One region of the Pseudogracilibacillus sp. SO30301A genome, then DNA from elsewhere that is predicted to be linked to it. Evidence: riboswitches for the same ligand, from Rfam matches in the RefSeq annotation. Region 1 holds a riboswitch; each other region holds the start of a gene.
What was found. A riboswitch is a leader RNA that binds a small molecule or an ion and turns the genes downstream of it on or off. The one in region 1 is predicted to bind thiamine pyrophosphate.

Region 1 (8,918 bases):
TCTCTAATTCACCAGATGCAATGAAAGAGTACCAAAAGCTTCATCGAGAAGACCCTACTCGAGAATTGTATGTACTTCATACTAGTCGAAAAAAACCGGATATTATTGAGAAAAAGTGGGTAGGTGTGAGGAGATAATGAAAAGGTTAACAATTGATAGTGGTTTATTACTTACAGATATTGAATTAACGTACAGAGGGAATAGTTTAGTATTACATCGTGTATTAGTTGATACAGGTTCTGGGAGTACAATTATTTCTTCAGAATTAGCCGAAACAATAGGAATTATTGCGGAGGAAAATGATATGATATTTCGGATTACTGGTGTTGGAGGATCTGAATTTGTATTTTCAAAAACGATAGATAATATTAAAGTTGGAAAGACGGAAGTCAATGACTTTGTATTAGAAGTTGGTGCCATGAATTATGGTTTTAAATTAGATGGCATTATAGGACTAGACTTATTGCAGGAAATTAAAGCTATAATTAATATAGACAAGCTAACTTTAGAGTGTGATTGAAAAGCAAGTAGAGTTACCAGACTTTTACTCGCTTTTCAATGAATTAGCAGGGTGATATTATTCCTCTCCAAATCCACTCGTATCATTATACTCCAACCATTTAGCAACTCTTTCATTCGTTTCCTTTATCCATTTTTCTTGTTCAGCTGTTGGTGACTTGATTGCTTTTAAAGCTGTTTTTCGAATTTCGTTTACACCTTTTCCTGCTGTATAAAGAGATCTCCCTGTGGCAAACGTTATTTTTTTCGTATTTTCAAAATGCTCTTGTAGTGCATCCATTTTTGCACTTATTTCTTCTATACCTTCTGCTCCACCTTCTGTAAAAGTAGCGATTGAACGAATTTCCTGATTCACTTCATCAATATGTTCCATAATGTGATCAATGGCTTTCGTGGCTACGTTTGTTTTTTCTACATGTTCACTTAAATTTTCAGAAAAGTTTTCAATCGAGGAACTTACGTTAGTTGATTCTTGTTGAATTTCAATCATTTCTTTTGTAATGTTTTCAACGGAACTCTTCGTTTGCTCCGCAAGTTTTCGCACTTCATCCGCAACAACAGCAAATCCAAGACCATTTTCACCAGCACGCGCAGCTTCTATGGATGCGTTCAACCAGTAAATTTGTTTCATCGGCAATGCTCTTATTGAAATCGATCACTTCAGAAATGGAATTCACTTTATCTGTTAATGCTTGGAAATTGTCTTTTGAATTTTGGAATTCATCAATCATTGATAAAAATCCAGTGAGTGACGATTCCACAATGTCTTTGCTTTCGATTGCTTGTTCGACCATTTCTTTTGTTTAAGAAGATGCTTGTTTTGCGGTAACGGCAACTTGTTCTACCGCCATATTTATTTGTTTAGTCGATTCATTTACTTCATTCGCTTCTGTGTTTATATGGTTTACGACAGATAATAAGCTGCCGATTTCATCGATTTTAATAACCTCATCCATTGCATCACTAACACTATCAATTAATTTATTTTTTATAATCATTTGCATCTTCATATGCTGTTAACACAAGAATCGTGTCAAACGCAATGATACGATTTAAAGCAACCAAAACCCCTGCAAGCTGCTTCGTTTTGGACGCAAAACGGTTAGTAATATAAGGTACTAAATATTCATACACTCGCATATACGATCCGAAGTACCATTCTTCGGTTAATTGGATACGGCTATGAATGGTACCGATTTTTTTTCGGTAATCAACGTAGGCTTGATCCAGTTTCGGCTTTGTCAATTGCTTATAATAATTCATAATTGCCGGCACGTATCGGTCATATGTAGTAAATTCTTCAAAAATTCCTTTAATCTCAGGGATATCCATCACCATTTCATAATGCCGCTCGGCAATAGATTAAGCGTGTTTTTCCATCATGTCGTCAATGAGGGACAAATATTCAATATCTTGTTTCGTTAGTTGAACGAGTTTCATAATGTCATGAACTTCTTTAGGCATGTCGTCTAATGGTAGATCTGTTGTTGAAAATGATGGAATGTCAACTCTGTTTTTTCGTTTCATTGTAAACATGACTGTTACCTCCGTAGTCTATTCGTCTAGTTTTAGAATATCATAAATGAGGAAAATAAGTTCATTTTGAGTCTTAAGTAATGGTTATAAATATCTAATGAAAGGAGAGGTAGTGTTCAAGCTAATTCAGAACTATATGATAAAAGTTATTTCAATACGGAATTAGTCACTTCATGAATAACACAAATGGACAGAAATATCGAAAAACTTTAAACTAGTTATAGAGGTGATTCGATTGGAAAAAATCATAGAAATGAAAAACGTCTCTTGGAAAAGACAAGGAAAAGAAATTTTGCGCGACATCAATTGGGAAGTGAAAACTTTAGAACATTGGGCGGTACTCGGCTTAAACGGCGCTGGGAAAACAACGCTCTTAAATATGGTAAACAGCTACATCTGGCCATCAACCGGCGAGGTGTCAGTGCTTGGGCATCCATTTGGAAAAACAGATATTACAAAACTACGCCATTCGATCGGCTGGGTCAGCTCATCCCTTGGTGCCAGGCTGAACGAGCGTCATAATACAGAAGAACTCGTTGTCAGCGGAAAATTCGCAGCAGTTGGCCTTACTTTTGTGGATCCAACTGAAGAGGATTTTGAGCAGGCGAGGGCAGTAATGAAGCAGCTCAATATTGAATATACATATGGACAACCTTACGAAAAATGCTCCCACGGTGAGAAACAGAAAGTCCTCATTGCTAGGGGCTTGATCTCTAGGCCGAAGCTTCTCATCTTGGACGAACCGACAAGTGGACTGGATTTTATCTCACGAGAAGAGCTACTAACCACGGTGGAAGAACTTGCTTTGGCAAAAGACGCTCCAACGATTATTTTCGTAACCCACCATATCGAAGAAGTGCTGCCGGTTTTTTCACATACACTATTATTAAAAGATGGCACCGTTTTCGCCAAAGGAACAAGAGAGGAAGTGTTAACAGGTGAAAACATGTCGGCGCTGTACGGAAGAAATATCGAAGTTGACTGGCGTAGGGAGCGTGCTTGGTTGACGTTGGTGTAAGAAGCCCGATGCTATACCGCGTGCCTGGTCTCGATGGATCCGTTCGGTGGACGCTCCTCGTCCGTTTTTACAGCAAAACCCCGTTTGGATCCGTCCGATGCCTCCGTACCGAATCTAAAAAAGTAACGGAAGTAGTATATAGTAATAGTAGAGGTAAATGGACAATGTGCAAATAACAATCTACGTTTTAGAGGCTGTTCAAAAAGTCCGGTAAAAATGACACTGCGAATTTCGCACGAATGCCGCTGCTCGAAACTGCGCCGCCTCGAACTTCTTGCTCCTTTTTATCCTCCTTTTTGAACACGTACTTTTACGTAAAAAGTATGGTAAAATATAACTGAATATATTATGCTTAGAAAGGGATTGATGTGTTGCTGTCATCAACTATTGTTTTAGAACGAAAATCAATTTATATTGACCATGACCGTTTATTTAAGGAGTTAATTCAGACATTTTTCCAAGAGTTTATTGAAGCGTTTTTTCCTAAAGTGCATGCCTATATTGATTTTTCTTCCGTAACCTTTTTGGAACAAGAGGTCTTTACCGATATTTTAATAGGGGAAAAAAGAAAAATTGATATTCTTGCCGAGGTACAATTGAATGACGAAGAAAGATTAGTCCTCATCCATGTCGAACCACAGTCATCCTACCAAAAAGAATTTCACGAGCGAATGTTTATTTACTGCAGCCGTCTCTATGAAAAATACCGCAAACCTATTCTACCTATCGCTGTTTTTAGTTATAATAAAGAAAAAGATGTTTCCGATACTTTTATAATTGAATTTCCAACCTTTTCGGTTTTGGAATTTCATTATTTGCAACTTCATTTAATTAAAAAGAATTGGCGAGCTTTTATTCGTAAAGATAATCCTGCTGCAGCCGCACTACTAAGTAAAATGGGTTATACAGAAAAAGAACGTGTACAAGTAAAATTAGAATTTTTACGCATGGTAAGTCGAATGGAACTAGATCCCGCAAGAACAGCATTACTCTACGGTTTTTTCGAAACGTATTTAAAGCTAAACGAAGAGGAGGAAAAACAAATGCGAGAGGAGATTTCAAATCTGCCGGAAGAAGAGGCAACCCGCATCCTTGAATTGCCAAACTCCTATTTTGAAAAGGGTATGGAAAGAGGAATGGAAAGAGGAATGGAACAAGTGGCGGTCAACATGATTAAGAAGGGCTTCTCAAATGAAGAAATAGTGGACATAACTGGTTTAAGTAATGAGAAGGTGAAAGAGATAAGGAAAAAACTAGATGAGTAATAATTTGGAATTTTTAGTGTAATAGGTAAACAACAACCTCAAGCGGTAGTGAAATTTAGTAATAAAATACTCCCTTCTGTAATACATGTATACCACAATTTCTCTAAGTTTTCACTTGAACATTCATGATTTTTCAAACTATATTAACAAAACGATTTTAGACAGAGGACACAGCTAAAAATAGTTGTAGGCTAGACAAAGTTGGGTAGGTAATAACAAAACATGGTTTAAAATAAAAATAACAATTAAGAGAAAGAGAGGGTGGTAATGTGACGAACCTATACCGTAATGATTCTATTTCAGTTGAGGAGTATTTTCGAATACGGGAAACCTCTGATGCATTACTCGAATATATTGATGGATTTGTTTACATGTCGCCATCTCCATCTACAAAACATCAACGTATATCCAGGAATCTGGAGATCAAACTTGATAATTTTCTTGAAGGAAAGCCTTGTGAGTTATTTCATGCGCCATATGACATTGAATTAAAAAGTGATGCAATAAAGGATACTAAAATTGTTATTCCTGATATCAGTATTATTTGTGATAAAAGTGGTTTTACAGATGCTAGATATGTTGGAGTTCCCAACCTAATTGTTGAAATCTTAAGTCCTTCCAACCAGTCGCATGATCTCATTACAGCCAAATTACTTACAATTAATCCGAGGTTATCGGATATGGTATAATCTGGGCAAAAGGTTGTAAGGAGTGATAAAGTGTCTACTAAACTAAAAGAAAGTGCTCAACAATTTCAAAATAAATTATTGGGTTTAGGATATTCAAATCAAGTAGTTGAATTGCCAAGTAGTACAAGGACAGCAAAAGAAGCCGCTGAAGCGATCGGTTGCGATGTTGAACATATCGCGAAATCAATTATTTTTCGTTTGAAAAATACTAATCAAGCTTTACTCGTTGTTGCGAGTGGGAAAAATCGAATTAATGAGCGGCGAATTAGCGGCTATGTAGATGACAAGATTAAAAATGCGGACGCTAATTTTGTCCGTGAAAAGACAGGCTTTGTCATTGGTGGTGTACCACCGCTTGGTCATAAAGAAAAAGTGATTACACTAATTGATGAGGATCTGTTTCAGTATGAAACAATCTGGGCAGCGGCAGGCCATCCGATGGCAGTTTTCCAATTGACACCTGATGAATTAGTGACGATGACAGGAGGACGAGTAGTCTCTGTGAAATAACTTTGATAATTTTTTGACAAAACGGACAGTTTATAGTTAACTCAATTTTTTGATATTCTTTTGACAAAATGAATAATTTAGGTTAACTTAGGTATTAACTGAATAGATGAATCACTAGGGGAGCAAAATCTTGCTGAGAAAGACATGTCTTGACCCTTTGAACCTGATCTAGATTATACTAGCGTAGGGAAGTGGTGGTGGTATTATTCAATATACCTTAGTATTCTACCATTCCCCATGCATATGGAATGGTTTTTTGATTCTTCATTCAGAAAAATACATAAGGGAGAAGAAATACAATGTTATTTAGTGACCGCCTGTTTAAAGCAGTTGAACCAGTCTGGAACAGTTATTTGGAGCATCCGTTTGTGAAAGGGATTGGGGAAGGAACACTCGATAAGGAAAAGTTCATTCATTATATGAAGCAAGATTATGTGTACCTTATTGAATATTCCCGCGTATTTGCGATCGGAAGCACAAAGGCTAATGACCTAAAAACGATGACGATTTTTGCAAACCTCCTCCACGGGACAATGAATTTTGAAATGGATCTACACCGTGAATATGCAGAAAAATTTGGCATTACAAATGAAGAACTTGAAGCGACAGAACCGTCCGCGACGATGACAGCGTACACGAGCTATATGATCAGCCAGGCGCAACTTGGTGGCGTGGAGAATGCAATTGCGGCAGTACTTGCATGTGCATGGAGCTACAACTGGATCGGGAGAAAACTAGCAACATGGCCAGGAGCTCTCACCCACGAATTTTACGGGAACTGGGTTAACATGTACTCCTCCGACGGATTTACAAAAATTGCAAACGACTGTATCAATTTAATCAATACAATCGCAACAGACAAACCAAAGCATGAACTGAAAAAACTAGAAGAAATCTTCGTGAAAACGAGCTATTTTGAATATATGTTCTGGGACATGGCGGAAAATCTCTCCATGTGGCCAGTGAAAGAATTAGCAAAATCATAAGTAGTTGAAAAGACGGGGGAACCCGTCTTTTTTGATTTTAGGCAGACAATAAACATATCGAAATGATTGGCAAGATGTCGAGTCATTCTACAACATTGAACCTCTGACTTCGCTTGATATTTCTATCATATAATTTTCTCTATACAAGCTTACAGATTTGATCGCAGTTCTTCAATAGACTTTTATCCATCCACAATTTACAATAGAATTAAGTCGAATATTGTAGGTGATCACATTTGCAACCTTTTAAAAAAGTAATTGAAGCTTCCTATTTAACTGTAGATAAAGCGTGGAGCTATCGAGCAATATTACGCTATTTTTATATTCAACATGAAAGAATGCGAGAATTTCTTTTTCCTGAAGAAGTATATGAATACTTAATGAGCTTACAAGAATTTGCTGATTATACCGAAGAACAATTGCATCAAGATTTGGATCAACTCGTACGGTGGAATAACTTAATTGCCCGACAAGAAACGGGGAAAGCTCGTACGATAGAAGAATTTAAGAAAAAGAGATTTCGATACCAATGTACACCATATACTGTCGAATTTGAACGCATGCTACAAGAAATGGAAAAGGGTGGAGAAACGTTTGGTGGATCGCTTGAGAAAAAGGAGTTTGAGCGATTATATCAAGCACTCTTTGAGGTGGAAAAACTTGTTAGGAAAAATTCACCCCTTCCAAGTGCTGATGAATGTGCTCAAATTTGGAACGATGTATTTACGTATTTTCGCTCGATTACGAAAAACACTTCCGATTATATTGCTCATATTAATTCAGAAGAAGCGGAAGAGCGGATGCAAACAGAGGCATTTCTCGTATTTAAAGATCAATTCACGACTTATTTGCGAGACTTCATTATTGAATTACAACAAACAGCACTTAAAATTCAGCAACTATTAAGATCCATTGAACTAACAACATTAGAATCACTGATTGAACAAGTGATCATCCACCAACAACGAGTTCCCCGTTTTGAAGATATTCAATTAGATAAAAAAGAACTTATCGAAGCGGAACAAGAGAAATGGCAAAGTCTATCCATTTGGTTTCTAGGAAATGAACGAAGAGAAAGTGAACTCGACATGCTACAAATCCGCACAAATGAACAAATTAGACGGATCACCCGGGTTGTACAACGATTAGGAGAAAGACATAATTACTTCCGGAGCCGAAAAAAAGATTATCTCCACCTAGCGAAATGGTTTGATACTTTACCTGACGTAAAAGACGCCCATGAACTTTCAGCTGTTGTTTTTGGTGTGTTTCATACAAGGCATTTATTTAGCGATCACGTCCCGACAGATGATATTTATACAGATGTGTGGGACGAGCATCCGATGGAACACGAAACAAATCCACGGATCCGAAATTACCGGGAAAAAACACGCCCAGGTGCGATCATTAGCCAACAGAAACAAAAAGAAGAAACAAAACGAGAGCATCTTCGTCACAAACAAATCGAACAACAAACACTTGAAAAATATATGGATGGAAATGAAATTCATCTCGACCAACTACCAGTTATTGAACCTTACGTAAGAAAAATGTTATTAAGTTGGATCGGAAAAGCAATGATGCGAAAAGACCGAACATTGCAAACGGAACATGGGCACATCGTTAAAGTGATCATGTCCAATGAGGAACGAATCATCTTGCAAGCAGAAGATGGCGCTATCGAAATGCCGAAAGTAATTTTTCAGTTCCTAGAAGAGGTGAACGCGTAAATGGAAATAGCAGCATTCGATGAAAAAGCCCAAACAGCATTACGTGTTCTAATGGAAAAGTTTTGGATTTTAAGATTGCAAGATCCTGAAACGTATCAACTAATTCGTGAACGAGAAAAAATGCTCAAACGCTATGTCGATGAAAAATTTGGCTTTGATTTAATCGTTCATCAACATTTTATCAAACTCGAAAAAATTCCTGTCGAAACGAAAAGTTGGATGGGGATTCAGGAGTTTCAAGAACCACGTGATTATGCGATTTTTTGTTGTGCCTTAGCATTTACAGAAAACCGTTCTGTCGATGAACAATTTTTATTATCTGATATTTGTGAAGATATTAAAGATATGTATCCTGGAGAAATGGCGCTCGATTGGACGAATTACAACCACCGCCGGTCTCTCGTTCGAGTTATTAAACAGCTAGAAAAATTAGTGATCCTTACAACAGTGGAAGGGGAAATAGATCAGTTCGCCATGGACGAGGAACAAGAAGTACTCTATGAGACAACCATTTATGCACGTTACTTTATGCGCTCGTATCCGAAAGATTTATTTGAATATGATTCTGTTACAGAAATTTTAGACAGTGAATGGGAACGTCATGAACAAGATGCCAGAAGAAAACGCGTCTATCGAAAATTAATGATTTCTCCCGTCGTCTACCG
Region 2 (5,723 bases), on a different contig from region 1:
TACCAGTAATTATTTCATATGAAAGTGTAGCTGGATCGTCTCCTATTTGAGGTAGCTTAATATGCGCCGTCATCACTACGTCAGCGCCTGCATCAATCGCAGTCTTAAAAGGGACTAATTCAATAGCTTCTAATTCATCCATATTTTTATCTATTACAGGCAATTCTTCATGGGAATCAATATGCGTATCCCCAAGACCTGGAAAATGTTTGATAACAGGAATTACTTGTTCTGCTTGCATTCCTTGCATCACTTCAACCCCGAGTTCTCCCACCAGTTGAGGATTACTTCCAAATGAGCGATCTCCAATTACAGGATTATTTGGATTGTTATTCACATCTATTACTGGGGCAAAATTTACTTGAAAACCAAAAGCTTTTACTTGCCTTCCCAATACTTCACCTGTTTTTCGAGCAAATTCCTTATCGTTTTTCAGACCAATTTCTTCGTTTGTTTGCAAATCGTATAAATTTGGTAATCTCGTAACGGTGCCACCTTCTTGATCCACACTAAGCAATAGCGGTATGTTGTTCTGTTTATTTTCAATTTTTAAATCATTTGATAAGTTTAATGACTGATTCGGTTCTTCTAAGTTAGCTGAAAATAAAATAAAACCGCCTAATTTATACGTATGAATCAATTTCTTTGATTGATTAGTCAAAATTGTACCGGTAATTCCACCAATAATAAGCTGACCGATTTTTTCATCCAAAGTCATTTTTTTAATTATTTTGGATATGTCATCAACTTCATTTTTATCCATACTAGCTTCAGTTTCTCCCTCTAATTGTTTCATCGTTGTAGTTATATTTTCTCGCTGCGGATTTGTTGGGACCAGGTTATGTGAACTTTTTCCAACATCCGCTTCTAATGTAATCATTGGATCTTGAGCCACAGTTAAAAATACAATCAAGCAAACGATTATCGCGATAATAGAAACTACAAATCTTTTCACCAAACCACCTCTGGTATAACGTGTCTTAAATATTGTCAGTTACTAAAATGCCTGCTTTTTTTAAAGCGTTACAAGCAGCATCAATTTTTTCTTGTGAATCTGATTCTATTGTATGTAAATGAATACCCCCGGTTAAAATTAATAGTGGAGCAGCATTATTTTGTGAAAAGCTCTGAACAAACTGTTCTACTTCATATCTACTTTTCACCATAAGAGAGCCGATCAATTCGCCATAAAAAGGATGTTCTACAATCACATCTACGACGGTAACACCGCAGTCTACCATAAGTTCAAGCTCTTTCTTCGTTTCCTCAGGTGTATGTTTACAAACAATCACTTTGCGAAATGTGTCATTCTGAGTTTTCTGTTGATAATACAAATATCCTCGACTAGTCGCAATGATCGGTTCTTCACTTGTTCTAAGTAAAGCAATATCTGTTACGATTACTTGCCTGCTTACACCTGTTTTTTCCGCAAGCATCTTTCCAGTTAGTGGTTTATCGTTTTGCTTAAGCAAATCAATAATATATTTTCTACGTTCGTCGCCGGTCATATTTATCCTTTTTCCCATTTATATTCCATCCCTTTGCTTTTGATGATTATTATTCCATCTTTTTATTTGTTCACATCTTATCACAGATTAATTAACTTGTTGATTGTTATACAGTGTCACTATTGAATATTTTCCCAGTAAGTTTGAATCAAAACTTGAAATGAGCTAAAATAAGATATGATAATGAAAAAGCAGAAATTATAATGTCTACAGGGGGAGCCATTCGGCTGAGAGTGAACAATTTGTTCTTACCCTTCGAACCTGTTAGTTAATACTAGCGTAGGGATGTAGTTTTTTTATGGGAAAAATTAGTCAATCTAAACGGATACCCATCAAGCTCCCCGTAGAATTGCTTTTTTGCATTAAAAATTTGGGGGAGTGTTAAATTAATGAGCTCGAACCGTACTTTATTTTTTATTGAAGTTGCCATTCTAACAGCTTTAGCATTGCTATTAGATATTATTCCTTTTTTAAAGTTTAAACTTTGGCCAGCTGGTGGTTCTATTTCATTAGCAATGATTCCTGTGTTCATACTGGCTTTTCGTTGGGGTATAAAAGGCGGAATCCTTTCAGGGTTCTTATGGGGTATATTGCAGATTGCAGTAGGAGATGCGTATATTCTTAATTTTTGGCAAGGATTAATTGAATATGGACTTGCATTTACTGTACTAGGCTTTGCGGGGATTTTTGCAAAATCTGTTCAACAGGCTGTAAAACAACAGAATAAAAAAGAGTTATTTAAGTTTATAATTGCAGGGATTCTTGTCGGCGGTTCATTACGTTTTCTTGCCCATTTCTTTGCAGGATTTATATTCTTTGCCGACTCAGTACCTGAAGGACAACCGGCTTGGCTATACTCCTTTATTTATAACTGTTCGTACATGATTCCAGCGATGATTATTTGCATTATTATTATCTATTACTTATTTAACAAACAACCGAGAATGCTACTTAAAAATTAAACTATATGTAAAAAATAGATAACCTATTTAATTAATGGTTATCTATTTTTTATTGAAAAATTTTAAACGCCTCGATTGAGCAACCAAAAATAATTGAAATACTATTGGAAAATTGTGGATAAAATCAATAAGATAAGTTCATCTACAGAGATCGAGATTCATACGATGCAAGAATTAAGCTTTATTCTTAAAGCACATGTGCGAAAAGAAGCACGAATTATTTTTCCAATGATTAAAAAGGCACTTCCCGAAGAAGTACTACAAGAAATGGTACCGTACTTACAGATTTTCCGAACGGGAAAGCCCATTGTCTTTAGACGTGGGATGAAAGTGAGGGCCAATATGGAGTGGTATAAAAAACGAAGGTTTGTACCACTTCGTATTTGAAATTATTTTTTCTTGAGATATGCATGAAATTAATGTTAAAAACGGTACAAACGTTCCTCTTTATGTTATAGCAGGAGTTGAGCAACTTGCAAACGAACACAGTTAAGCTAGAGCTTCAAAAACTGACAAAGAGAAAATGGCAATGTACCGTAAGATGACAGCGATAAATACCGCTTTTTCGAATTGGCTTTTAGGTTTTGATGAACTCCAAACAGCTACTTCGAAAGTACTTAAACGCTATTCGGATGAGCCATTTCCTTCACCTATTGTCAATCAAACGATTCGGACAGTAAAATCGAAAAAGAAAAAACAGAAAGCGAAAACGTTTTGTTGTATGTGGTGTAGCTTCAATAATTAAAACTTTAAGGTGGAAAGAGAAAACGGGTTATATAAAGTTTCTTTTCCAACACTAGAAAAGCTATCAAAGATTGGTGGAGCAAGACGGATTCATTTTTACTGATAAATTAATCAGATCTCACTCTTATTTCCTTATTTTAAGTTGTCCGCCCTTTCATTTCCTTTTACTGCGAATAAATTATAGTAGTGGCAAAAAGGAGGTGAATGGTTGGTGAAAGATAATGATAATAAAAAGGAGCTATATAACCTATCCAACCAAATGGTAGAAATTTTTATTAGCAATATATTCTCTAAAAATAACATTGATTTAGAAGAAGCAAAATCTAACATTACAGATGAGCAACGTGAATCACTAAAGCAATCAGTTGCAAAACTTAAAGAACAAGTAGAAGAATTCTTATACGAAAAGAATGCTACAAAGACAGTCACTGAAGATGAAGTGAAAAAGAAAGTTGAAAGTCCTCTTAGGGAACTTTTCTTGAATAGAAATAAACAAGCGGAAGAGTGAGCAGTTGATTAAATGGTTGAATTGATTGGTAAATTAGCGCACTCAAATAACTGCTTCGGTGCATTTAATGAATATATAGGAGGGATAAAATATGTATGATTACGATTACGACTATGATTATAAGTACAGTAATCGGTGGGTGGCACTAGATAGGGATTCAGAGCACCCAGTAGGAAGAGCATGTAAAAACGATTCGAATAATGATATCAATGACGCAGACCAGTATTCAGAAATCGACCAATCTTCCAATGAAACTATCATTATTAGAGATTCTTGCGAGATCACTGTAGAAACCACAGATACGAAAGTTGCCGCTTCTTTACAGGCAGCATTACAGGTTGCCATCGCTGTCGTTATCAATATTACAATAGCAGATAGCAGCCGTGCAGAAAAAGTCACACAAGAACTTCTAGAAATGTCTCAAATCAGGCAAGCAAACAGGCAAAAACTTGTCATTGAGAACTGTCGCGAAATTGATGTTACTACTACTGACACAGACGTAGCAATTTCCTTACAAGTTATGCTCCAAATTCTTGTTGCTCTTTTTGCACAGCTGGGTATCTTATAAAAGGATACTACACTATATTTAATGCTAATTAGTTTGTCTATGTTCCAAATACTGCATTATTTAATCTTGGCAATTTCATTTAGTTGGAATTGCCAAGGTTATTCATGTTTTAAAGAGCAAAAGCGAACCGCAAATACAGCGAATTTTCTTGTGGACGCAACTCCATATGCAAAACAGCTGGTAGAGAAGTATTCAGTTAAAAGGATTATTTCCCCTCAGCAACGTCTTTAAATATTTCGTAAGAACGTTTTTGTTTTTCTTGATCGTAGATATACGTGACAGCCATGATTTCATCAACATTGTATTTTTCCTGAAAATTCGTCAATTGTTTACGAGTAGAATCCTTGTCTCCAGAGAAAGTCACACTAATCATCGATGAAACTGCTGCCTTTTCTTGTGGACTCCAAAGTTCATCCATATTATCAACAGGCGGTACTAATGGTTCCTGGTCTCCTCGGACAACATTTAGGAAAAATTGCTGTAATGTTGTTAACTCCCTTTTTGCTTCTTTATCACTTTCTGCAGCAATTACATTAAGACATGCCGTCATATGCGGAGAATCTAAATAATGAGATGGTTTGAATTCTTTACGATATATGGAAATTGCTTCTTCCATATATCTTGGCGCGAAGTGGGAAGCAAATAAATATGGTAATCCTAGTTCAGCTGCTAAATATGCTGAGTTTGGAGAAGAACCTAATATATAAAGTGGTACATTTGTATTAATAGCTACATTTGCTTTTACATGTCCTTGATCTTTCGCTGACCCGAAGTATTGCAAGAGCTCCTGGATATCTTTTGGAAAAGAATATACAGAATCCTCATTATGAGATCTTCTAAGTGCACTTGCAGTTAACATATCTGTACCTGGAGCTCGCCCTAAGCCCAAATCTAAACGATTAGGATAAATGTTTGCCATCGTTCCAAATTGTTCTGCTACAACTAAAGGAGCGTGATTAGGTAACATTATCCCACCAGCTCCAACTCTAATTTTTTCAGTATGTTCTAATATATGTTTAATCAATATAGACGTAGCTGAACTTATTAAAGAAGCGGTATTATGGTGTTCAGAAATCCAATAACGTGTATACCCCATTTCCTCAGTCGCTTGCGCCAAATTAACCATGGAATCAATCGCTTGTTTTATACTTTCGCCTTTTCGAAGAGGTCCAAGATCTAAAACTGAAACGGGTATATGAATGTTTGCCATTATTATAATTCTCCTTTTTGAAACCTTTTTCTGATTTACATTTTAACAAACAATTAATTAAATAGCAGATTCCGTGATTACTGTTCTTTTTGTAAAGAATATAAGTTAAGAGAATTATAAATTATTACAGATAAATATCAACTAATCCAATTTTATACTCCCAAATGATAATGAAGCTAAACTTTGACAATAAATGATTATTTCCTGGGAAATATCTAAAGTT
Region 3 (8,918 bases), on a different contig from region 1:
GGGAGATTTCCGCCGAGAAAATACAAATTTTGATGGAAAAAATTTGAATGATAATTCGGATTTCTTTATGGTTCAAAAACTTTTTAAACAGTCTCTTATGTTTAACGAATGTAGCCAAGAAGTCTCCATCTTCAAACGTGAGAAGGGCAATAGCCCAACGTTAAGGTGGAGATGAATTGGCTTTCGGTCAAGGACGTCTTTAGATGTACTTGACCGAACATATGTCACACTCATGGTATGAGGTGTTCTTTGATAACTGGATATATAGGGTTGCACGGAGAAATAATGATGCGAAAACCAAGCCAAAACCCCTTCCGTGTTTAAAATATTCTAAGGTATGAAAGAAACTTACGTATTAACGGACATCTAGGGTAGAAACTGCCCGAAGTGACGCTCATGGGATTTGAAGGGTGCTTTTGTCGTGAAAGTGAGCAGTTCCTACTTCAAGCACTAGTTAAGTAGTGAGTAGTTCACAGTTATGGTTCAATATTAACAAATATGTCGTCAATGTTTGGAACTTCTTCAATTAATCCATATTCTTGTAACCAATTTGCTGTCTCTTCCCAGGAGGCTTTTTCTTGTGTACCAAATTCCTCTTCCGATTCCATTTTTGGTAATAAAATATTTAAACTCTCAGTTTCTACATCTTTATCTAAAGGAAAGTTCGCTTCGTCCTGGTTGTCGAGTAAAATTTGTAACGCTTCTTCTTCATTTTCAACCATGAAATCGTATCCCTTACGTGCAGCCCGCCAAAATGCTTCGATATTTTCCTTTTCTTTTTCCCATGTTTCATCACTTGTGACAGCGACAACTTCATAATAACTAGGAACCCCGTAATCTACCGGGTTGATAAAATCAACATCGTAACCTTCACTGCGTAAAAGTGGAACTTCATGGTTGACAAACATACCACTAACTGCGTCTACTTGCTCGGAAATAAGAGATGAGCCTAATTCAAATTCTACATTAAACATTTCTACTTGGTCATAGTCTCCACCGTCATGTTCAACAATTGTTTTAACTAATGCTTCATTAATAGGAATTCCGGGGTACCCTACTTGTTTGCCTTCCAATTCTTTCGGAGATTTTATCGGGGCATCCGAACGGTAAACAACGTGATTTAACGGCTCACGAACGATAGCGGTCACAGCTTTAACAGGGATATTTTCATTTGCTTTTGCCATAATCACATCGGGTTGGTAATATAATCCCATTGTAATTTTTCCAGATGCTGCTAATGTTAGAGGATCTGTCGGGTTTGCCGGAAACTGAAATTCGACGTCGATTCCTTCTTCTTCAAAGTAACCTTTTTCTTCTGCAACATATAAATAGCTATGTACCGCATTTGGATACCAATCAAGCATGATTGATACTTTCTTAGTTTCGTCTGTACTTTCTCCTTCCTCTGTACCTTGTTTTTCATTTTCATTTCCACAAGCACTTAGAATGGTAAACATCATTAATATGCTAAACATTACTGATAAATTTTTCACGTTAAGATCTTCTCCATTTCAACAAATATTTTTCTAATAACACGACTGCAATAAATAAAAGAATTCCAATAAAAGAAAGGACAACAATTGGAGCAAAAACTCCTGCTCCATCAAATTGTGTCATCATTCGGCGGCTAAAATAACCTAATCCCGCCTGTGCTCCGAGCCATTCTCCAATCGCAGCCCCAATGACACTCATTGGTACGGCTACTTTTAGTCCTGAAAAGAAGGAGGGGAGGGCAGATGGAACTTCCAACTTGAAAAAAAGTTGACGTTTAGATGCACCAAGTGTTTGAAATAATTCTTTCAGTTCTTTATTTGTTGAACGAAATCCATCGAATGTACTTACTGTGATTGGAAAAAAAGTAATGATAATCGTCACAACAATTTTACTCCAGATGGAATAGCCAAACCAAAGTACAAATATAGGTGCCAGTGCAATAATAGGGATCGTTTGCGATGTAATTAATATAGGATAAAAGGCTTGCTCTAACGTTTTTGATATGTTCATACTTGTCGCTAAGGTAATCCCAAACACTAATGAAATGCCAAGACCTATAGCAATGACAGCAAGTGTAACGGGAAGATGATGTAGCAAAAGCACTTCTTTTAGCTCCCATAGTTTAATAGTAATTTCAATAGGTGATGGTAAAATAAACGATGTATTTACAAACCTAGCAACCATTTCCCATACAAATAAAAGAATAATGATTAAAATAGTTGAATAAAGATAATTTCTCATTGATTAAACCCTCATTCGAAAACGCTCTAGTAAGTTATTTTTTAGTTCCACCACTTCTTTTTTATCTAAATGGTGTTGCTGTCTTGGACGTTCTAAAGGCACGTTGACTTCTTCTAATGTGGAAAAAGGGGTATCTGTAATAATATAAATTCGATCGGACAAAAATAAAGCTTCCGAAATATCGTGTGTTATAAACAAAATAGTAGATTGCTGTTTTTCCCACTGTTCAAGCAGCCATTCCTGCATAAATAACTTTGTCATCGCATCTAGGGCAGAAAAAGGTTCATCCAACAATAGCACGTTTGAACCGGATAAAGTGGCTCTTAAGAAGGAAACTCGTTGACGCATCCCTCCGGATAATTCATGAGGATACTTGTCCTCATATCCTTTTAAACCAAACTCTTCTAGTAAGTTGTTAACCGTATTTCTGTCGAGATGGTCTTTTTGTAGCTCTAATGGGAGAGCGGCATTTTGTCGAATTGTTCTCCAAGGCATCAATAAATCTTGTTGTGGCATATATCCAACTTTCCCCAAACGGTTTTTGGCTTGTTTTCCATTTAAATAAATGGAGCCGCTGTTTGACTCCTCAAGTCCAACGATGAGACGAAAGATAGTCGTTTTTCCTGAACCACTTGCACCAACAATACTTACAAACTCTCCATCTGAAACGGAAAAGCTCACATTTTTTAAAATTGGAATTTGTTCTACATCGTTTTTGTAGTAAAAATCAACGTTTTCAAACTGGAGTGCTATTTTTTTATTTTGGACACTCATGATAAAGGTTCATCCTTTTTTTCTAAAATAAGGTAGTGTTACATGTAACGTTTTTCTTGATTAGACCACTGATAAATGAAATGGATCATTGTTTTCGTAAATGCAATTAATTGATCGATAGAAATTTGTTCGTTTATTGCATGTGCATTCAGAAAATCACCAGGACCATAAATCGCTGCCGGAATTCCCGCTTCAGCGAACCAACATCCGTCTGTTACAGAAGGAGAAACATCGATTACAACTGGATTATGATGGATTTTTTCATGTGATTGAGCCAATAATTTTACTGCCTCATGGTTCGGATCCACTTCAAGGGAGGGAAAAATTTCGCCCCGATCTTCAATCATCGAGGAGCCACCCCATGTAAAAGTAGGGGGATTCTCTCGTAACCATGTATCTGCTTTAGCAACATTCATGAGATGTTCTTCTATTTCTCGAATAACTTGTTCATACGTTTCATCTGGGTAGTAATGAACAGTAATCCACAAACGGCATTCATCAGCAATAAAAGCCGCATGTCGGCCCCCTTCAATTACCGCCGGATTAATCGTGTTTGTTCCCGGTGGATAGCCCTCATATTGTTTGGTAATTGCCCAATGACGCTCCAAATTTTGTAACCCTTCTATTAGTTTCATCATTTTTTCAATTGCACTTGCACCAAATAGTCCACCGCCTGCATGGATCATATTCCTCCGTGTTGCATCATGGTAGGTTCTATCACTTTTTATAGTAATCCATCCAGTGATAACTCCTCCTTGACCTTGGATATGTAAATCACTAGTGTCTACAACTAAAGCAAAATCGGCATCATAACCGCGCTTCGTGCATTGTAATGTACCTGCTTCTCCAACTTCTTCTCCGATTACGGATTGAAAGATAATATCCCCGGCTAAGGTGATACTTTCTTCACTTAATAACTTTAACGCAAACAACGCACCCGCTAGTCCACCTTTCATATCTGCTGCTCCACGACCGATGATGCTGTCGTTTTTTATTATCGGTTGGAAGGGATTTGACTCCCATTGTTCATCTTCTCTTACTTCTGCTACATCGATATGACTATTTATAATAAGACTTTGGTGAGTAGCAGATTTTTTCCCTTTCCGAACACCGACGACATTAGGGTCATTTGGATAGACGTCCCACATATCGATAGAAAAACCGATTTCCTCCAAAAACTGTGCTACATATAATTGTGCTTCTTTCGTATTTCTAGCAGGCGGTGCTGCTGTTTTAAATGAGATGAGAGTAGTTAGTAATTCGATTAATTCATGTTGACGATCATCTATTTGTCTGATTAATTGCTGAATCCTACTCATCATTTATAACCTCCTTTCAAATAAAAAAGCCACTTCCAACTTATGGAAGCGGCATATTTTACTATATGCAGTACGAAAATAGCAAACTACACTTTCATCGTGTAATTTTTCGTAATTCACCGCTTCCTTACGCTAGTATGAACTAGTTCAAGTTCAAGGGTTAAGGCAACCGCCTTTCTCAGTTTCGAAAAACACCCCTAGTGGTGATGACAAATATTTAGTTTTGACTCTAATTCCACTATCTCATAGATTTCACTAAAAAGCAATTTTTAAAAATACAATTATTTAAACGTTTCATCTTTTGTGTCTATTTCATATGCCCCGTATTTTTCACCGTAATAATAGTTATAACGTTTTTTAAATTTCTCATAGATGTATTGAACGATAACTTTAATGAGAGCATAACCAGGAATACCTAAAATTACCCCAACTAGTCCAAATAAATTTCCTGCTACAAGTAAAACAAAAATGATGGTAAGTGGATGGACTTTCATTGTTTTCCCCATGATATTCGGAGAAATAAAATTTCCTTCTAAAAATTGTACAGCTGCCCAAACAATTGCCAATTTTAATAGCATAAATGGTGAGTGAACGATTGCGATAATAATTGCTGGAGATATAGCAATAATTGGTCCTAAATATGGAACAACACTTGTTACTGCAGCAATAAGAGCTAAAATAATTGCATAATCTAGACCAATAATCAAATACCCAATATAAAGTAAAATCCCAATGCATGTTGCAACAATAATTTGCCCTTGAATATAAGAACCAACTTGTTCATCCATGTTTCTTAAAATTAGGTTTACATCTGAACGATATCTTGGAGGAAGCAGCTTAATAGTATACTTTTTAAATGCTGTACCATCTTTTAATAAAAAGAATAAGATAATCGGAAAGGTAATGATCGTCACAACCACATTTGTAACAGTTGTTGCAATATTTTTAATTCCTTGATACGCATTGTCGAGATAATTCCCAATTTGTTGTGGTAAGTTACTTAGATTTTCCACAACCCAATCATATCCTTGCTCATAATACGTTTGAAATGCAGATGCTTGCATCCATGATTGGATACTCAGTCCCATTTGGTTTAAGTAAGAGGGAAATCTATTGATTAAATCTTTAATCTGTGACTCTACAATTGGTGCAATAATAATAGTTAGTCCGGTTATTAGACCACCGATTCCTAGAATTATTATAATAATTCCCCAAATTCTTTTGATGCGAAAGCGTTCTAAGAGATTAACGATCGGATTTAATAAATAATAAGCAATAAACGCTAAAACAATGGGGGGAAATAAGGTTGAAAAAATGACTGTTATTGGATTAAAAATAAAAGCAACTTTATCATAAATAAATATGACGATCCCTAACAGTATTAGGACTAAAAGGATAAATATTAGGTCACGACCACCGATAAACTTCATAAATCTACTCGAAAATTTCATTTACGGTCTCCTTTGGAAAAATAATCGAGATGATTGATCAGCATCTCTGTGTTATTTTTTATTAAGACTATTTTCGTAATTTTATTGTTTTTACTTAGTTGAAGTATACTGTGACATAACTATGAAAGAAATACTCGCTCTCCAAGATGTCGAGTCGATTTCGAACATGTCGAGTCATTTACCAAGAAGTCGAGTCGATTTCGAAGAAGTCGAGTCGATTCCCAAGATGTCGAGTCGAACTCAAACATGTCGAGTCATTTCCCAAGAAGTCGAGTCGATTCGCAATATATGAGTCGCCCCAGACTTGAGTTGATACATAGATAACATGTAGACTCTTATGTCGCAGTTTATGGATTTTGTAATTTTAAACAACAATGTTTTAGAGAAAAGGCAATTATTTAAAAGGTATATTATAAGTCTAACATTATTTGATAAATTAAAACCCTAATTTTTCATCATAATCTTCCATTTCAAAATCTTGTTTCATCGTTTTTTTATGATTTTCTTTTAATTCTTCGATAATTTTATCCACGTCAACTTTTTTCTCATAATGCCATTCTAACGCCATGGACATATAAAGTTCATTTAATTGTGCTATCGATAGTCCTTTTGTTTTCTCAGCAATATAATCAATTTTATTTTCATCAACAAATTGGACTACTTTTTTATTCATTAAATATTCTCGACGTAGTTCTATTCCCGGTTGCTTTATCTCGTAAGCACGATCGAAGCGACCAGCTCGATTAATCAAAGCAGGATCGATTTTTTCAGGATAATTGGTTGTTCCAATTAAAAAAATCCCTTCTTTTGTTGTAGCACCGTCTAATGTATTTAGAAAAAATGAACGACATTCATATGGCATGGAGTCAATATCTTCGATGATTAAGATAACAGGTGCTAGTTTTTTGGTTGTTTGAAACACCTCATCGATTGAATAACTTGAAGTATATTCGGTTATTTGCCAATAAACAACAGGGGCTTCAACACTTCCAGCAATTGATTTCACTAGTGTTGTTTTCCCATTACCTGGATTTCCGTATAACAAAATACCGCGCTTGTACGGGATGTCATACATTTTAAAGAAAGTCCCACTTTTTGAGAAAAACTCATCGATGGAACGAAAAATATCTTTTTTAACATTGTCTGCTAGTAAAACCTCATCTCGGTGAATTTGTTTCGTAATATCTTCTTTTGATCGTTCCAATCCATCCTCCGTGTCTGTTAATACAGTAATCCCATGGAGCATAAATTTTCTTTCTTTATCAATCATTTCCTTAATAAATGTTAAGATACTTTCATCATCCACTGCAAAGAAAAATTCTAATGGAAAATCAGCATGACTTTGGTAGATAGTGATAGTTGCATAAGCAACTTGATACTTTTCGAAGTATATTAAATTATTTTCGTCAGAATATGAGATAAAATAATCTTCGTTGTCTATATAATGAATTTTTCTAGCACTAATATGATCGAAAATAGGAGATACTACTTCAATATCAGGTGAATTATTTTTTAGCATTTGAATTATTGCGCTGTTTAACTCTTCAAAACCGTCTTCTGATGAATAAATTTTAAAAGTTCTCCCAGTCTTATCATATAAAGTTTTTACAACCTTTTCAATTGCAATTGCATAATCGTAATAATGTGGCATTGTTTCTCGATCTATTTCTGTAAATTTAATTAATGAAATGTTTTCAGTCATCTTGCATTTTCCCTTCAAGTGTTAATGTAATGAGAGGATTATAATCCAATATTATTCAAATGTAAATATAAATCTAAAATTTTTTAGAAAAAAAGAAAAAAGTAATATGGTAAGAAATATTTGCGATTCTTTGCTATACTTGAATTAGAGTCCGCATAAGGAGGAAACGTAAGTTGAGTTATCAAGCTAAGCTAGAAAAGGAAGCAATGCATGTATTAAAGGAGACAAGCCGTACTTTTTATATCCCTATTACATTATTAAAGCGAGAACTTAGATTAACAGTTGGTTCTGCTTATTTATGTATGCGTGCCATCGATGAAATTGAGGATCATGAGACGTTAGCGGCTGATGTGAAGCAGGATCTTTTACAAAATACTGAAAAGTTATTACTGGAAGATGGCGAGTTTGATCAGCATGCTTACTTACGTTCCATTGAACCGTACCAACTGAAGCTACCAGAAGTTACGATCCGACTAGCTGACTGGATTAAAGTCTGCCCGGAAGGTATCGTTGGAAAAGTAAGAGAAGCTACAGCCGAAATGGCTGGTGGAATGGCGGACTGGGTAAAAAGAGATTGGTTTATAAAAACGAAAGATGATCTAGATAATTATACTTATTATGTAGCAGGGCTCGTTGGGGTTATGCTTTCTGATATATGGAAATGGTATGACGGAACGGAAACGGATCAAGATTTAGCAATAGGATTTGGCAGGGGGTTACAAGCCGTAAATATTTTGCGTAATCAACATGAGGATTATACGGAACGAGGGGTTCGCTTTATTCCCGAAGGATGGAGCAGGGATGATGTATTTGCGTATGCTAACGAAAATTTGCGCCTCGGTGAACAATATTTGAAAGATATTAAAACCCGTACGATTAAACTATTTTGTAAAATTCCATTAGCTTTAGCGAAACGAACATTAGAAGCTATGGAAGCTGGAAAAGAGAAAATGTCGCGTCAAGAAGTAGAAGAAGTAGTTGCAGAAATAAAGAACGAGTAAAAAAGATTGCCAGGGATGATTAGGCAATCTTTTTTTTTTGAAACAATTACTTTCTGTGGATGGGGATGGGATATGCGGATAAATGCATCGAGCCGATATTTGTATAAAAACGCCAATAAAATAGTATTCGCGCAGCGATATTTTTGTGCAGAACCACCGATAAAATAGTGGTCGCGCCGATATATTGCGCAGAAACCGCCGATAAAAAAGTAATCTCGTCGATATATGTACAGAATCCTATCACGCTACAAAGAAACATACATAAACCAAACTTTAAATAGAGAAAATTTACAAATTGATTTTTTTGACCAATATATTTTTAATTTTGACAAATAAACTTTACAAAATTAAAACTATCATTTACAATTAATTCAGAGGTGATGAAATATGAAAAGTCGACTTAAAGAACTTCGCGCACGAGAAGGGCTCAATCAAA

Region 2: another riboswitch for thiamine pyrophosphate. It lies ahead of thiT (energy-coupled thiamine transporter ThiT); the one in region 1 lies ahead of tenA (thiaminase II).
Region 3: another riboswitch for thiamine pyrophosphate. It lies ahead of SPD89_RS16630 (acetylornithine deacetylase); the one in region 1 lies ahead of tenA (thiaminase II).

The regions. Positions count from the first base shown of each region.
Region 1 is NZ_JAXHDD010000047.1:2,501-11,418, forward strand. Features, by position in the region: gene SPD89_RS17275 (hypothetical protein) at 1-137, shown strand, start outside; gene SPD89_RS17280 (retropepsin-like aspartic protease) at 137-520, shown strand; gene SPD89_RS17285 (methyl-accepting chemotaxis protein) at 578-1,150, opposite strand; gene SPD89_RS17290 (hypothetical protein) at 1,323-1,517, opposite strand; gene SPD89_RS17295 (protoglobin domain-containing protein) at 1,501-1,857, opposite strand; gene SPD89_RS17300 (hypothetical protein) at 1,882-2,055, opposite strand; gene SPD89_RS17305 (ABC transporter ATP-binding protein) at 2,291-3,073, shown strand; gene SPD89_RS17310 (transposase) at 3,445-4,338, shown strand; partial or broken gene SPD89_RS17315 (Uma2 family endonuclease) at 4,608-4,979, shown strand; gene SPD89_RS17320 (YbaK/EbsC family protein) at 5,058-5,537, shown strand; TPP riboswitch at 5,644-5,744, shown strand; gene tenA (thiaminase II) at 5,837-6,523, shown strand; gene SPD89_RS17330 (TIGR02677 family protein) at 6,760-8,253, shown strand; gene SPD89_RS17335 (TIGR02678 family protein) at 8,254-8,918, shown strand, end outside.
Region 2 is NZ_JAXHDD010000100.1:357-6,079, forward strand. Features, by position in the region: gene nagZ (beta-N-acetylhexosaminidase) at 1-955, opposite strand, end outside; gene SPD89_RS22255 (transcription repressor NadR) at 981-1,526, opposite strand; TPP riboswitch at 1,711-1,811, shown strand; gene thiT (energy-coupled thiamine transporter ThiT) at 1,898-2,470, shown strand; gene SPD89_RS22265 (hypothetical protein) at 2,636-2,857, shown strand; gene SPD89_RS22270 (hypothetical protein) at 3,000-3,215, shown strand; gene SPD89_RS22275 (spore coat protein) at 3,423-3,722, shown strand; gene SPD89_RS22280 (spore coat protein) at 3,862-4,290, shown strand; gene SPD89_RS22285 (LLM class flavin-dependent oxidoreductase) at 4,496-5,500, opposite strand.
Region 3 is NZ_JAXHDD010000042.1:11,967-20,884, reverse strand. Features, by position in the region: gene SPD89_RS16645 (ABC transporter substrate-binding protein) at 477-1,493, opposite strand; gene SPD89_RS16640 (ABC transporter permease) at 1,495-2,235, opposite strand; gene SPD89_RS16635 (ABC transporter ATP-binding protein) at 2,239-3,009, opposite strand; gene SPD89_RS16630 (acetylornithine deacetylase) at 3,048-4,331, opposite strand; TPP riboswitch at 4,436-4,537, opposite strand; gene SPD89_RS16625 (AI-2E family transporter) at 4,610-5,779, opposite strand; gene SPD89_RS16620 (ATP-binding protein) at 6,216-7,481, opposite strand; gene SPD89_RS16615 (phytoene/squalene synthase family protein) at 7,655-8,482, shown strand; gene SPD89_RS16610 (helix-turn-helix transcriptional regulator) at 8,870-8,918, shown strand, end outside.